One region of the Umezawaea sp. genome, then DNA from elsewhere that is predicted to be linked to it. Evidence: riboswitches for the same ligand, from Rfam matches in the RefSeq annotation. Region 1 holds a riboswitch; the other holds the start of a gene.
What was found. A riboswitch is a leader RNA that binds a small molecule or an ion and turns the genes downstream of it on or off. The one in region 1 is predicted to bind cobalamin.
Positions count from the first base shown of each region.

Region 2: linked by a shared signal. The riboswitch ahead of AC156L_RS25255 (CbtB domain-containing protein) and the one ahead of AC156L_RS01740 (putative cobaltochelatase) in region 1 are both predicted to bind cobalamin.

Region 1 covers NZ_DBNGPQ010000011.1:3,253-9,144, reverse strand. Annotated here, with positions in the region: gene cobO (cob(I)yrinic acid a,c-diamide adenosyltransferase) at 1-438, opposite strand, end outside; gene AC156L_RS01740 (putative cobaltochelatase) at 448-2,421, opposite strand; cobalamin riboswitch at 2,461-2,601, opposite strand; gene AC156L_RS01735 (TetR/AcrR family transcriptional regulator) at 2,560-3,144, opposite strand; gene AC156L_RS01730 (quinone oxidoreductase family protein) at 3,239-4,204, shown strand; gene AC156L_RS01725 (cytochrome P450) at 4,201-5,385, opposite strand; gene AC156L_RS01720 (8-amino-7-oxononanoate synthase) at 5,422-5,892, shown strand, end outside.
Region 2 covers NZ_DBNGPQ010000109.1:77,458-83,349, reverse strand. Annotated here, with positions in the region: gene AC156L_RS25265 (HAD family hydrolase) at 1-363, shown strand, start outside; gene AC156L_RS25260 (CbtA family protein) at 418-1,173, opposite strand; gene AC156L_RS25255 (CbtB domain-containing protein) at 1,185-1,370, opposite strand; cobalamin riboswitch at 1,404-1,578, opposite strand; gene AC156L_RS25250 ((2Fe-2S)-binding protein) at 1,665-2,333, opposite strand; gene AC156L_RS25245 (alpha/beta hydrolase) at 2,387-3,148, opposite strand; gene AC156L_RS25240 (GlxA family transcriptional regulator) at 3,150-4,112, opposite strand; gene AC156L_RS25235 (hypothetical protein) at 4,199-4,432, shown strand; gene AC156L_RS25230 (TetR/AcrR family transcriptional regulator) at 4,474-5,088, opposite strand; gene AC156L_RS25225 (phosphoribosyl-ATP diphosphatase) at 5,247-5,510, shown strand; gene hisG (ATP phosphoribosyltransferase) at 5,523-5,892, shown strand, end outside.

The sequences.
Region 1 (5,892 bases):
CACCCACCCCCAGTGCATCGGATAGGTGAACTCATCAAGAACGTACAGGCCGTGCACCCCCTCGGCGATCCGCCGGGAGATCTCGCGCCAGCCCTCCAGGGCGGCCGTGGCGTGGTCCTGGTCCGTGCCCTGCTTGCGGGTCCAGGACCAGCCCTCGCCCATCTTGTGCCACTCGACCGGCCCGCCCGCGCCGGTCTCCTCGTGCACGCGGCCGAGCGCCTTGAACGCCTCCTCCTCGCCGACCTTCCACTTCGCCGACTTCACGAACTGGAAGACGCCGATCGACCAGCCCTGGTTCCAGCCGCGCAGGGCGAGGCCGAACGCCGCGGTCGACTTCCCCTTCATCTCGCCGGTGTGGACCATCAGCAGTGGCCGGTTGCGCCGCTGCCGGGTGGTCAGGCCGTCCTTCGGGACCGTGGTGGGCTGTCCTTGGGGCACCGTGACCTCCTAGGCGGCGCGGGCCGCGCGGACGACGCCCGCGACCTGGTCGGCGGACAGTTCTTCCAGGCGCAGGCAGGCGCCGTCGAGCGCGACGGCGACCTTCGCGGCCAGGCCGAGCCGGATCGGGCCGTGCTCGCAGTCGACGACGACGGACGCGGTGCCGTCGGCGGACAGCAGGCCCGCCGCGCGCAGGGCGTCACGCATCGGGTCGCCGCCCGCGCCGGTGGACGTGGCGCGGCCGTCGGTGAGCAGCACCAGCAGCGGACGCCGCCGCGGGTCGCGCAGCCGTTCGACCTCCAGCAGCCTGCGGGCCTTGAGCAGGCCGTCGGCCAGCGGGGTCCGGCCGCCGGTGCGCATCCGGCGCAGCCTGGCCGCCGCCGCGTCGACGGACGTCGTCGGGGGCAGGGCGACCTCGGCCGCCGCGCCGCGGAACGTGACCACGCCGACCTTGTCCCGCCGCTGGTAGGCGTCGCGGAGCAGGGAGATCACCGCGCCGCTGACGGCGGACATGCGCTGCCGGGCGGCCATCGAGCCGGAGGCGTCCACGACGAAGAGGACGAGGTTGCCCTCCTTGCCCTCCCGCACGGACAGGCGCACGTCACCGGCGCGCAGCAGCAGGCCGGGGCCGCTGCGGCCTCGGGAGTTCTGGTGCGGAGCGGCGGCGGCGAGCGTGCCGACCACGTGCAGCCCCGCCCCGTCCGCGGTGGACGAGCGGACGACCTGGCCGGTGCGGGCACGGGCGCGCGACCGCCTGCCGGGAGCGCCCTCGCCGACGCCGGGCACCTGGAGGAGCCGGGCGCGGAACGCGGGCGCGGGGGTGGCCGGGGCCCGGTCCGTCGCACCGGACCCGCCCTGGTTCGGCCGCTGGTCCGGGCTCTCGGGAGCCTCGGAGTTCTCGGGGGTGGGCTGACCGCCGCCGTCCGGTCCGTCGGGCTCCGGAGGACCGTCCGGCTCGGGCTCGTCGTCGGCGTGCTCGGCCGCCTGCCGCATGGCGTCGGCGAGCTGCTCCTCCTCCAGCCCCGGCTCGTCGAACGGGTCGCGGCGCTTGCGGTGCGGCAGCGCGAGCCGCACGGCGGCCTCGACGTCGGACTCCTCCACGACCTCGGACCCCCGCCACGCGGCGTGCGCGGCGGCGGTGCGGGCCACGACCAGGTCGGCGCGCATCCCGTCGACCTCGAACGCCGCGCACACGCCCGCGATCCGGCGCAGCTCGGAGTCCGGCAGTTCCACGGTCGGCAGCGCCGCGCGGGCGGTCACGATCCGTTCGGCCAGCTCGGCGTCCGCGGCCTCCCAGCGGGCGGCGAAGCCCTCGGGGTCGGCCTCGTAGGCGAGCCTGCGGCGGATGACCTCGGCGCGCGTCGCCACCTCGCGCGACGCCCGCACGGCCACCGTGAGCCCGAAGCGGTCGAGCAGCTGCGGCCGGAGTTCACCCTCCTCCGGGTTCATCGTCCCGACCAGCAGGAACGACGCCGCGTGCGAGATCGAGACGCCCTCGCGCTCCACGTGCGCGCGGCCCATCGCGGCGGCGTCCAGCAGCAGGTCGACGAGGTGGTCGTGCAGGAGGTTGACCTCGTCGACGTAGAGCACGCCGCGGTGCGCGGCGGCCAGCAGGCCCGGCTGGTAGGCGCGGACGCCCTCGGTCAGGGCGCGCTCCAGGTCCAGCGAGCCGACCAGGCGGTCCTCGGTGGCGCCGACGGGCAGTTCGACGAGCTTGGCGGGACGGCGCTCGGCGGCGTCGCCGGGGTGCGGGCCGTCGGGGCAGGCCGTGTCGACCAGCGGGTCGCAGCCGAACCGGCAGCCCGGCACGACGGCCAGCTCCGGCAGCAGGGCGGCGAGCGCGCGCACGACCGTCGACTTCGCGGTGCCCTTCTCCCCCCTGACCAGAACACCGCCGATACCGGGGTGCACGGCGTTCAGCAGCAGGGCCAGTCGCAGGTCGTCGTGTCCGACGACAGCGGAAAAGGGGTAGCGCGAGGTCATGCGGGGAGGTCCTTCCTCGGGTGTCCACGCCCGTGTCCGGTGGTGGTGACTCGGGGGTCGAGTTCCTGACTCCCGGATCTCCTGCCCGGTCACAGTGGCGGGACCGCGCCGGATTCGCACCGGCTTCCTCGCACACCCCTACAGCTTTGGCATCGTCGCATCCCACGGAGCAGCGACCAACCCCTCGGCGAGTCTGATCACACCCGCGCGCACCCGCTCCACCGGCATCCCGCACCGCTCGACCAGGTGGTGGACGTGCTCGGCGCGCAGGTTCGCCAGCAGCGCCTCGGCGCGGAACTCCGCGTCGCAGCCGGGGTCGACCTGAGCCATCAGCTCGACCAGCCCGTCCCGGATGGGCTCGAACCCGCTGTCGCAACCGCGCTTGCTCGTGACCCGCTCGAACGCCCGCACCAGCGGCAACGTCTCCACGACGTGCTCGAACAGGCTGCTCGCCAGCAAGACCACCCGTTCGGCGGCACTCGTCGACCCGTCGGCCAGCACCCCGGTCGCGAAGTCCCGCCACCCCTCCCCAGCCTGGAGCGCGAGCGCCTCGACCAGGCCCTCGCGGTCGCCGAACCGCCGGAACACCGTGCCCTTGCCGACACCGGCCGCCGCGGCGACGTCGTCCATGCAGACCGCGTCGATCCCCTGCTCCCGGATCAACCGCATCGCCGCGGCCAGGATCGCCTCCCGGTTGCGAGCCGCGTCCGCCCGTTCGACCATCCCCGCCCTCCTCGACTTGACAGAACCGGACTACTGGTCCGTATCGTAGCCCAGAGAGAAACGGACCGACGGTCCGCTACAGCGGGAGGCTTCCATGCGTGCGGTGCGCATCCACGAGTTCGGCGGCCCGGAGGTGCTCCGGGTGGACGAGGTTCCCGACCCGGTCGCCGGGCCGGGCGAGGTGCTGGTCGAGGTGACCGCGATCGGCCTGAACTACGGGGAGGCGCTCCAGCGGTCGGGGGCGTCGAACGAGCTGTACGACTGGTACCCGGAGCCCGCGCTGCCGGTGGTCCCCGGCCTGGAGGTGACGGGCGTGGTCCGCGCGGTCGGCGGGGACGTGTCCACCGACCTGGTCGGCACGGAGGTGGTCGGCTTCGCCCTCCGCGGCGCGTACGCGGAACTCGCCGTGCTGCCCGCCGCGGGCGCCGTCCCCGTGCCCGCGGGCCTCGACGCCCGCCAGGCCCTCGCGCTGTTCCTCCAGGGCGTCACCGCCGCGGGTCTCGTGGACGTCGCCCGGATCCAGCCCGGTGAGCGCGTGCTGATCGAGGCCGCCGCGGGCGGTGTCGGCAGCCTCCTGGTGCAGCTGGTCACCCGCGCGGGCGCCGTCGCCGTGGCCCTCGCGCGGGGGGACGCGAAACTGGCCGCCGCCAAGGAGCTCGGCGCCGACGAGACCGCCGACTACACGAGCCCCGACTGGGTTTCGCGGCTGGAACCGGTCGACGTGGCGCTGTCCTCGGTCGGCGGCGACGTCACCCGGTCCGCGTTCGGCCTCCTGCGCGACGGCGTCGGCCGGATGGTCCTCTACGGCACCGCGTCGGGCTCGTTCGCCGACATCACCGTGAAGGACGTGGTGCGCAAGGGCGTCGGGCTGATCGGCCTGCGCAACCTGGCGGGCGACCCCGCGTACGCCGCCGGGCTGCTGGCCGAGGTGTTCGCGCTGGGCGCGGCCGACGAACTCCGGCCCGTGCTCGGCGAGTCGTGGCCGCTGGCCGAGGCGGCGGCTGCCCACCGCGCCCTGGAGGAGCGCAGGACGACGGGCAAGACGTTCCTGATCCCCTAGCCGGTCACCGGCACGCTCACCGGGGCGCGGAACGACAGCAGCCCGAGCATCGGCGGCGGGGCGACCGACGTGAGCCGGAGGGTGGGGAAGCGGCGGGCGACCGTGCGCAGCACGACCTCGCCCTCCAGCCGCGCCAGGCCCGCGCCCAGGCAGTAGTGCCTGCCGAAGCCGAACGCGAGGTGCCCGCGGGCACCGGACCGGCCGGGGCAGAACGACTCCGGCTCGGCGAACACGACGGGGTCCGAGCCGGTGCCCGCGAGCATCAGCAGCAGCGGCGCGCCCGCGGGCAGGTCGACGCCGGACAGCGTGACCGGACGGCTGGTCACCCGCCGCCACGTCGTGACGGGCGGTTCGCGGCGCAGCACCTCCTCGACGCACGCGGCGGCCAGGCCGGGCTCGCCGTCGGCCAGCCTCCGCCACACGTCGGGGTGGCGGAGCACGCGGTCGAACAGCGTGCTGAGCAGCTGCGTCGTCGTCTCCTGGCCCGCGATCAGCAGGAAGTAGCAGAGCCCCGCGGCCTCGCGGACCGGCGTGCCCGCCGCGACCAGCGCGCCGAACAGGTCGTCGCCGTCGGGCGACGCGGCTCGGACGCGCGCGGTCAGCCAGCGGTGGAACGCGCCCGCGCGACCGGCCAGCTCGTGCTGCCGCTCCAGCGACGGGTTGCCCCAGAACAGCTCCAGCGACGCCGTGCTCCACGCCTTGAGCGCGGGCACGTCGACGTCCGCGATGCCGAGGACCTCCATCAGCACCACGCACGGCAGGTCGCGGGCCAGGTCCGCGTGCAGGTCGACGGGCGAGGCCAGGCGCTCCTCGCACAGCTCGGCGATCCGGTCCTCGAACGCCGCCACCCGCGCGGGCGTGAGGAACCCGGCGACCAGTCGGCGCAGGTCCGCGTGGGTGTCGGTGCCGTTGTTGGCGAGCGTCGGCGGCAGGGAGAACCCGGCCCGCGCCAGCACCCGCAGCACCGGGCGCGGGATCGGCGTCACGGCGGTCAGCGCGTTGTCCGGGTGGAACGCCTGGGCGTCGGCGAGCACGGCCCGCACGTCCGCGTACCGGCTGACCAGCCACAACCCGGTCGCCGGATCGTGGTGCACGGGGCTCTCGGACCGCAGGCGCCGCAGGTCGGGGTGCGGATCGGCGGTGAAGTCGGCCCCGAAGAGGTCGATCTGGGTGGTCCGCACGCCAGGACCGTATCGGGCCGGTGGGAGACTGCCGCCGTGAGCGTGAGCACAGGTGACTCGGTGTTCGACTGGATCGACACCCGCGCGGAGGCCCGCGCGAAGGCCGGACTGACCCGCAGGCTGCGGCCTCGACCGGCGACCTCGACGGACCTCGACCTCGCCGGGAACGACTACCTCGGGCTGGCGCGGGACAAGCGCGTGACCGGCGCCTCGGCCGCCGCGTCGATGCGCTGGGGAGCGGGTTCGACCGGGTCGCGGCTGGTCACGGGCAGCACCGAGCTGCACATGGAGCTGGAGTACGAGCTGGCGAACTTCTGCGGCGCGCAGGCAGCGCTGGTGTTCTCGTCCGGCTACGCGGCGAACCTCGGCGCGCTCACGGCGCTGTCCGGTCCGGGCACCGCGATCGTGGCCGACCAGTACATCCACGCGTCGCTGATCGACGGCTGCAAGCTGTCCAAGGCCGACGTGGTCGTCGCGGGCCACTGCGACGTCCCCCAGGTCGCGCAC
Region 2 (5,892 bases), on a different contig from region 1:
CTGCGCGCCGTGCGGGACTCGGGCGTGCCGATGGCGCTGGTGACGTCGACCGAGCGGGCGCTGACCGAGGTCGCGCTCGACACGATCGGCCGCGAGCTGTTCGACGTGACGGTGTGCGGGGACGAGGTCGACGGCCTCAACAAGCCGCTGCCCGAGCCCTACCTGAAGGCCGCCCGGCTGCTCGGCGTCGAGCCGACCGCGTGCGTCGCGATCGAGGACTCGCCGACCGGTGTGGCCTCCGCCGTCGCCGCGGGCTGCACGGTGCTCGTCGTGCCGTGCGACGTGGAGGTCGAGCCGGGGGAGCGGCGGGTGTTCCGCGAGTCGCTCGTGGGTGTGGACCTGGACGTGCTGTCCGCGCTGTGACGCCGGTGGTGGGAGGGGAGCCCTTCCTCGTGGGGCTCCCCTCCCACCCCGTGCTCAGACGGCCGTGACCGACCTGATCTTCGTGGTGCGGCGGACCGCCGGGTCGATCAGCAGTCCGAACGCCACGCCGAGCCCGATCCACAGGGTCGCCGTCTCGGCCAGCGAGGCGAGGCGGAAGTCCCAGAGGACGCTCGACGGCATGTCGGCGGGCACGGCGTCCGGCGGCGGCGGGAACACCAGCAGCAGGACCGTCACCGCGGCGACCGTCGCGAGCAGCACCGCCGTGGCGCGCACCGGCGCGGCCAGGTGGCCGAGCCGCGAGGCGAGGAAGCTCGCCCCGTACGCGACCGCGATGCCCGCGACGATGAGCCCGAGGTACAGGCCCGTCCGGTAGTCGACCGTCGACGGGTCGCCGACGGCGGGCGGGTTCGCCGGGTACTTGACCGCGGGCAGCAGCGCCGCGACCCCGAACGCCGCCAACCCCAGCGTCGCGCTGCGGAAGAACGGCTGCCCGTCGGTGAACCAGCGCCGCGTGCAGGCGAAGACCGTCGCGAACAGCGCGCCGACCGCGAGACCGACGACGACCGCGGCCAGCACGCCGCCGAAGACCTGGGTGCCCCGGCTGAACAGCTCGCCGTGCTCGTGCGCGTCACCCTCGACGTGCTCGGCCGCCGCGCGGGCCTCCTCGACCGCCAGCGCGGCGCGGATCGGCACCTCGACGACGAACAGGCCCACGAGTCCCGCCGCGAGCCCGGCGATGCCGCCCGCGGCCACACCGCGGGTCAGCAGTCCGGTGTAGGTGGTTGCCATGCGGGCGCCGCCTAGTGGCACGGGACGCCGAGGGCGTGGCGTCCGTCGTGGAAGAACTCGTGGACCGTCTCGGCGGTAGCGCCCAGCGCGACACCGTTCTCCTGGAGGACGACCCAGGCGACGATCAGGGCCACGAGTGCGACGGCGAACGCCCATTTGGGCACGGTGGTGGACGGTGTCAGTGCGGGGCTCGTCATGACGGGCTCCTCCATACCTCGTGGAAGGTCAACGGTGTACTCGGCGCCGCAGCCGGTCTCCTGACTCCCAGGTCACCGCTAGCCCGCGTCTTCCCAGCAGAACTCTTCTGCCAGTGACGTTCCCGGCGGGGTCGCTACCCGGTCACAGTGGCGAGGACCGCGCCGGATTCACACCGGCTTCCCGTCCACTGCGGCGGTGGAACCGTAAAGGTCCCACGTGCTCCGGCACAACCGACCAGACGAGTTGTCGTGTGCGCCACCTCGGCGAACGGACAGTCACCACCGCGACGGGCGCTACCTCGCGGGCAGCGGGCAGTCCCCGCACGTCCCGCCACCGTCCAACCGGTAGTAGAGGCAGCAGCTGCGCCGCCGGAACACCACCTCGCCGGGGAACGGCACGAACTCGCCCGCTCCCCGCAGCGGCGGCTCCGCGAACAGCGCGGCCCCCACCGCGAGGCACTCCTCGGCGCTCGCCGTCCCGGACCGGGCCAACGTCCGCAGCCCACCCGCCGCGGACGACACCGCGTTCCCCCACAGCAGCCCGGCCGCCACCCCGCTCTCCCGGCGGATCGCGTCGACCACGGGCGCCATCGCCTCGACCACCCCCGGCCGGGTGACCGGGTCGGCCAACCGCACCTGCACACCGCTTTCGGGGGAGTACCGCCACCACACGTTCGCGGGCCGGACGTCCGGCACCGCACCGCCGAGCACGTGCGCGGCCACCACCGGGCACAGCAGCCGAGCCGTGTAGCTCAGGAAGAACAGGGACGCGGCCACCCTCCGCTCCGCCGTCCGGTACCGCACGCCGATGGCGTCGAGCGCGTCCCCCAGAGCCGGCCCGCCGTCGAGCAGCGCCTCACCGGAGGCCCAGGTCGAGTCGGGCCTGCCGACGTCGAGCACGAAGAACGGACTGATGCCACGCGCCTGCCGCAGTGTGGCCAGCACCCTGGCGAATTCCGACACGCCCCGAAGCTACCCGGCCACCACCCGCGCCTTCAGCCGCCCGTCGGCGGGGGCTACCCCAGCGCGACCACCGCGTCGACCAGTGCCGTGCCGTCGAGCAGCACGCGGTCGTTGTGGTCGGCGTCGACCGCGACCACCGAGGCGCGCGCCGCCCGCGCGACGACCAGGCTCAACGGAGGCGGCACCACGGTGTCGGCGGTGCCGTACACGACCGTCGTCGGCACCCCCGCCCTGGCGACGTGCTCGGCCACCGGGAAGCGGTCGCGCAGCAGCAGGCCGACCGGCAGGTACGGGTGGTGCACGCGTCCGGCCGAGGCGAGGTCGACGAACGGTGAGCGCAGGAGCAGGCCCGCGGGCGGGTGTTCCACGGCCAGCTCGGCGACGACCGCGGCGCCCAGGCTCTCGCCGAAGTACAGCATCCGGTCGGGGGTGACGCCGGAGTCCAGCAGGTACCGGTGGGCCGCGCGCACGTCCAGCGCCAAGCCCTCCTCGGTGGGGCTGCCGGGGTTGCCGCCGTAGCCTCGGTAGTCGAACAGCAGGACCGCGAACCCCGCGTCCACCAGCGCCGCCGCCAGCGGGACGCGGTCCCCCCGGTCGCCCGCGTTGCCCTGCGCCACGAGGACCGTGCGACCGGGGCCGGGGAAGTGCCACGCGCCGAGGTCCAGGCCGTCGGACGTGCGCAGCACGACCGGCCGAGCACCGGGCGCGAGCGCCGGGGCGGTGTCGTCCGGGAAGTAGACCAGGTGGCGCTGGAACACCCAGAGCGCGCCGACGAGGACCACGGGCACCAGTGCGGCCACCGCGAGGCGCCACACGTCAGGCCTCCGCGGGGCGGTGGGCGAACGTGCGGCGGTAGTCGTTCGGCGTCACGCCGACCGCGCGGTTGAAGTGGTGGCGCAGCAGCGCGGCCGTGCCGAACCCGCTGTGCCTGGCGACGTCGTCGATGCCGAAGTCGGTGTCCTCCAGCAGTTGCCGGGCGCGCAGCACGCGCTGGGCGGTGAGCCAGCGGTGCGGGGTCGTGCCCGTCTCCGCGACGAAGCGGCGGGCGAACGTGCGCTCGGACAGCGTGGCGCGCCGCGCCAGGTCCGCCACCGCGTGCTCGGTGTCGAGGTGCTTGAGCATCCAGGTGAGCAGCGGGGAGAGGCTGTCGGCCGTGCAGTCCGGCACCGGGAGTTCGACGTACTGGCGCTGGCCGCCGTCGCGCTGCGGGGCGACGACCATGCGGCGGGCGATGGCGGTGGCGACGGCCGAGCCGTGTTCGCGGCGCACGAGGTGCAGGCAGGCGTCGATGCCGGACGCGGTGCCCGCGCTGGTGATGATGTTGCCGTCGTCGACGAACAGCACGTCGGGGTCGAGCCTGGCGAGCGGGAACCGCTCGGCGAAGTTCTCCTTCTCGCGCCAGTGGGCGGTGCAGCGCCGTCCGTCGAGCAGTCCCGCCGCGCCGAGCAGGAATCCGCCGCTGCACACCGAGAGGAGGGTCGCGCCCGCGTCGGCGGCGTCGCGGAGCGCCCGCAGGACGGCGGGCGGGTACTCGTCGCGGATGGTGAACGCGGGGACGGCGACCAGGTCGGCGCCGACGAGCGCGTCCAGGCCCAGCGAGGGGGTGATGGTGACGCCGACCTTCGTGCCCAGCGGCGCGCCCGGCTCCTCGCCGCACACCCGGAACTCGATCGGCGGAACGCCGTCCGCGGTGCGGTCGACGCCGAAGACCTCGCAGATGAGCCCGAACTCGAACGTCTCGACGCCGTCGATCAGGACGCACGCGACGGTGTTCAGCATCGCCCCAGCATAGTTGGCAGGATTTTGTCGCACAACGTCAGAGCTGCCACTGTTGGCGGGATGTTGTGCAGCGAACACTTAGTGCCATGACAAGCGCACTGATCGTCCTCGCAGTCCTGGCGCTGGTGGGCTACGGCCTGGAGCGCCGCACGAGCGGCCGGTCCGGGCCGCGTCCGCGGCTGGCGGGCAGCTCCGACGTCCTCGACCGGGACCTCCAGCGGGTGGCCGCCGACCTGCGGGTCGCGCCCCCCGCCGAGCGCGCCGCCACCGCGCGCGACCGCCGCGTGCTGGTCGTCCGCCGTGCCGGTCTCCCGGTCTGACCCGGTGCGCCGGGCCCGGTGACGGGGCTCGGCGCACCGCACTACTCCGCCGACGGGTCCGGCAGGCCCGCGGCCACCTGGCGCAGCGCGTTGCGCACGAGCTGGGTGATCGGCGCGGGCTTCGCGGTGGTGAGCCACTTGTCCGTCGCCACCTCGACCGCCGCCCACACCGTCGCCGCCACCAGTCGCGGGTACAGGTCGCGCCCGACCCTGGTGCCGGTCCGCTCCGCCACCACCTCGGCCAGCTCGCGCTCGGCGATCGCGTTCGTCTTGAGGAACTCCCCGAGCAGGCTCGGTTCGCTCGTCATCAGCCGGATGCTGGCCGTCCACTCCGGATCGGGGCTCTTGCGGTCCGCCCGGTACGGCGAGAGCGCCGCGTAGGTGATGGCGTCCCACAGCGGCTCGGACGCCGGACGGCCCCGCAGCACCTCGGCGACCCCGCGCGCCCGGTCGAGGTGCCTGGCGGCGATGGCCTCCGCCTTGCCGCCGAAGTAGTTGCTGAACGTGCGGTGCGACACCCCTGCCGCCGCGGTGATGTCCTCGATCAGGGCGTTCTCCACGCCGCGCTCCACCGCGAGCCGCACGGCCGCCCGGATCATCGCTTCTCGCCTGGCCGACTTCTTCTGGTCCCGCAGGCCGAGTGGTGGGGTCGTCATCGCGCCACGATAGTGCCGATCTTGCCCGCTGTGCAAGATTGCGCGGAGTGCAAGACGACCTCCCCCGGTCGCGCGGAGGTGTACCCCGTCAGTCCACTGGGTGGACATTCGTGCCCAGATGCACTGCGTCCGGGCGCGGGGTGGGAGGATTCCCGCTCGTGAAGACCTTCGACGAGCTGTTCGCGGAACTCAGCGAGCGCGCCCACACCAAGCCAGAGGGGTCCGGCACCGTCGCAGCACTGGAGGCCGGCGTCCATGCGCAGGGCAAGAAGGTGCTCGAGGAAGCCGGCGAGGTGTGGATCGCCGCCGAGCACGAATCCGACGAGCGCCTGTCCGAGGAGATCTCACAGCTCCTCTACCGGCTGCAGGTGTTGATGCTGGGCCGCGGGCTCACCTTGGACGACATCTACAAGTACCTGTAAGAGGGGATCCCCATGCTGCGCGTGGCTGTTCCGAACAAGGGCGCGCTCGCCGAGCGCGCCTCCGAGATGCTCAGGGAGGCGGGCTACCGCCAGCGCAACGAGCAGCGCGACCTCACCGTCATCGACTCCGCCAACGACGTCGAGTTCTTCTTCCTGCGCCCCAAGGACATCGCGATCTACGTCGGCTCCGGCAGGCTGGACCTCGGCATCACCGGGCTCGACCTGATGCGCGACTCCGGCGCCAGCGTGGAGCCGCGCCTGTCGCTCGGCTTCGGCGGGTCGACGTTCCGCTACGCGGGACCGAGGGGCACCGACTGGCAGCTGGCCGACATCAAGGGCAAGCGCCTCGCCACGGCGTACAAGACGCTCGTGCAGGCCGACC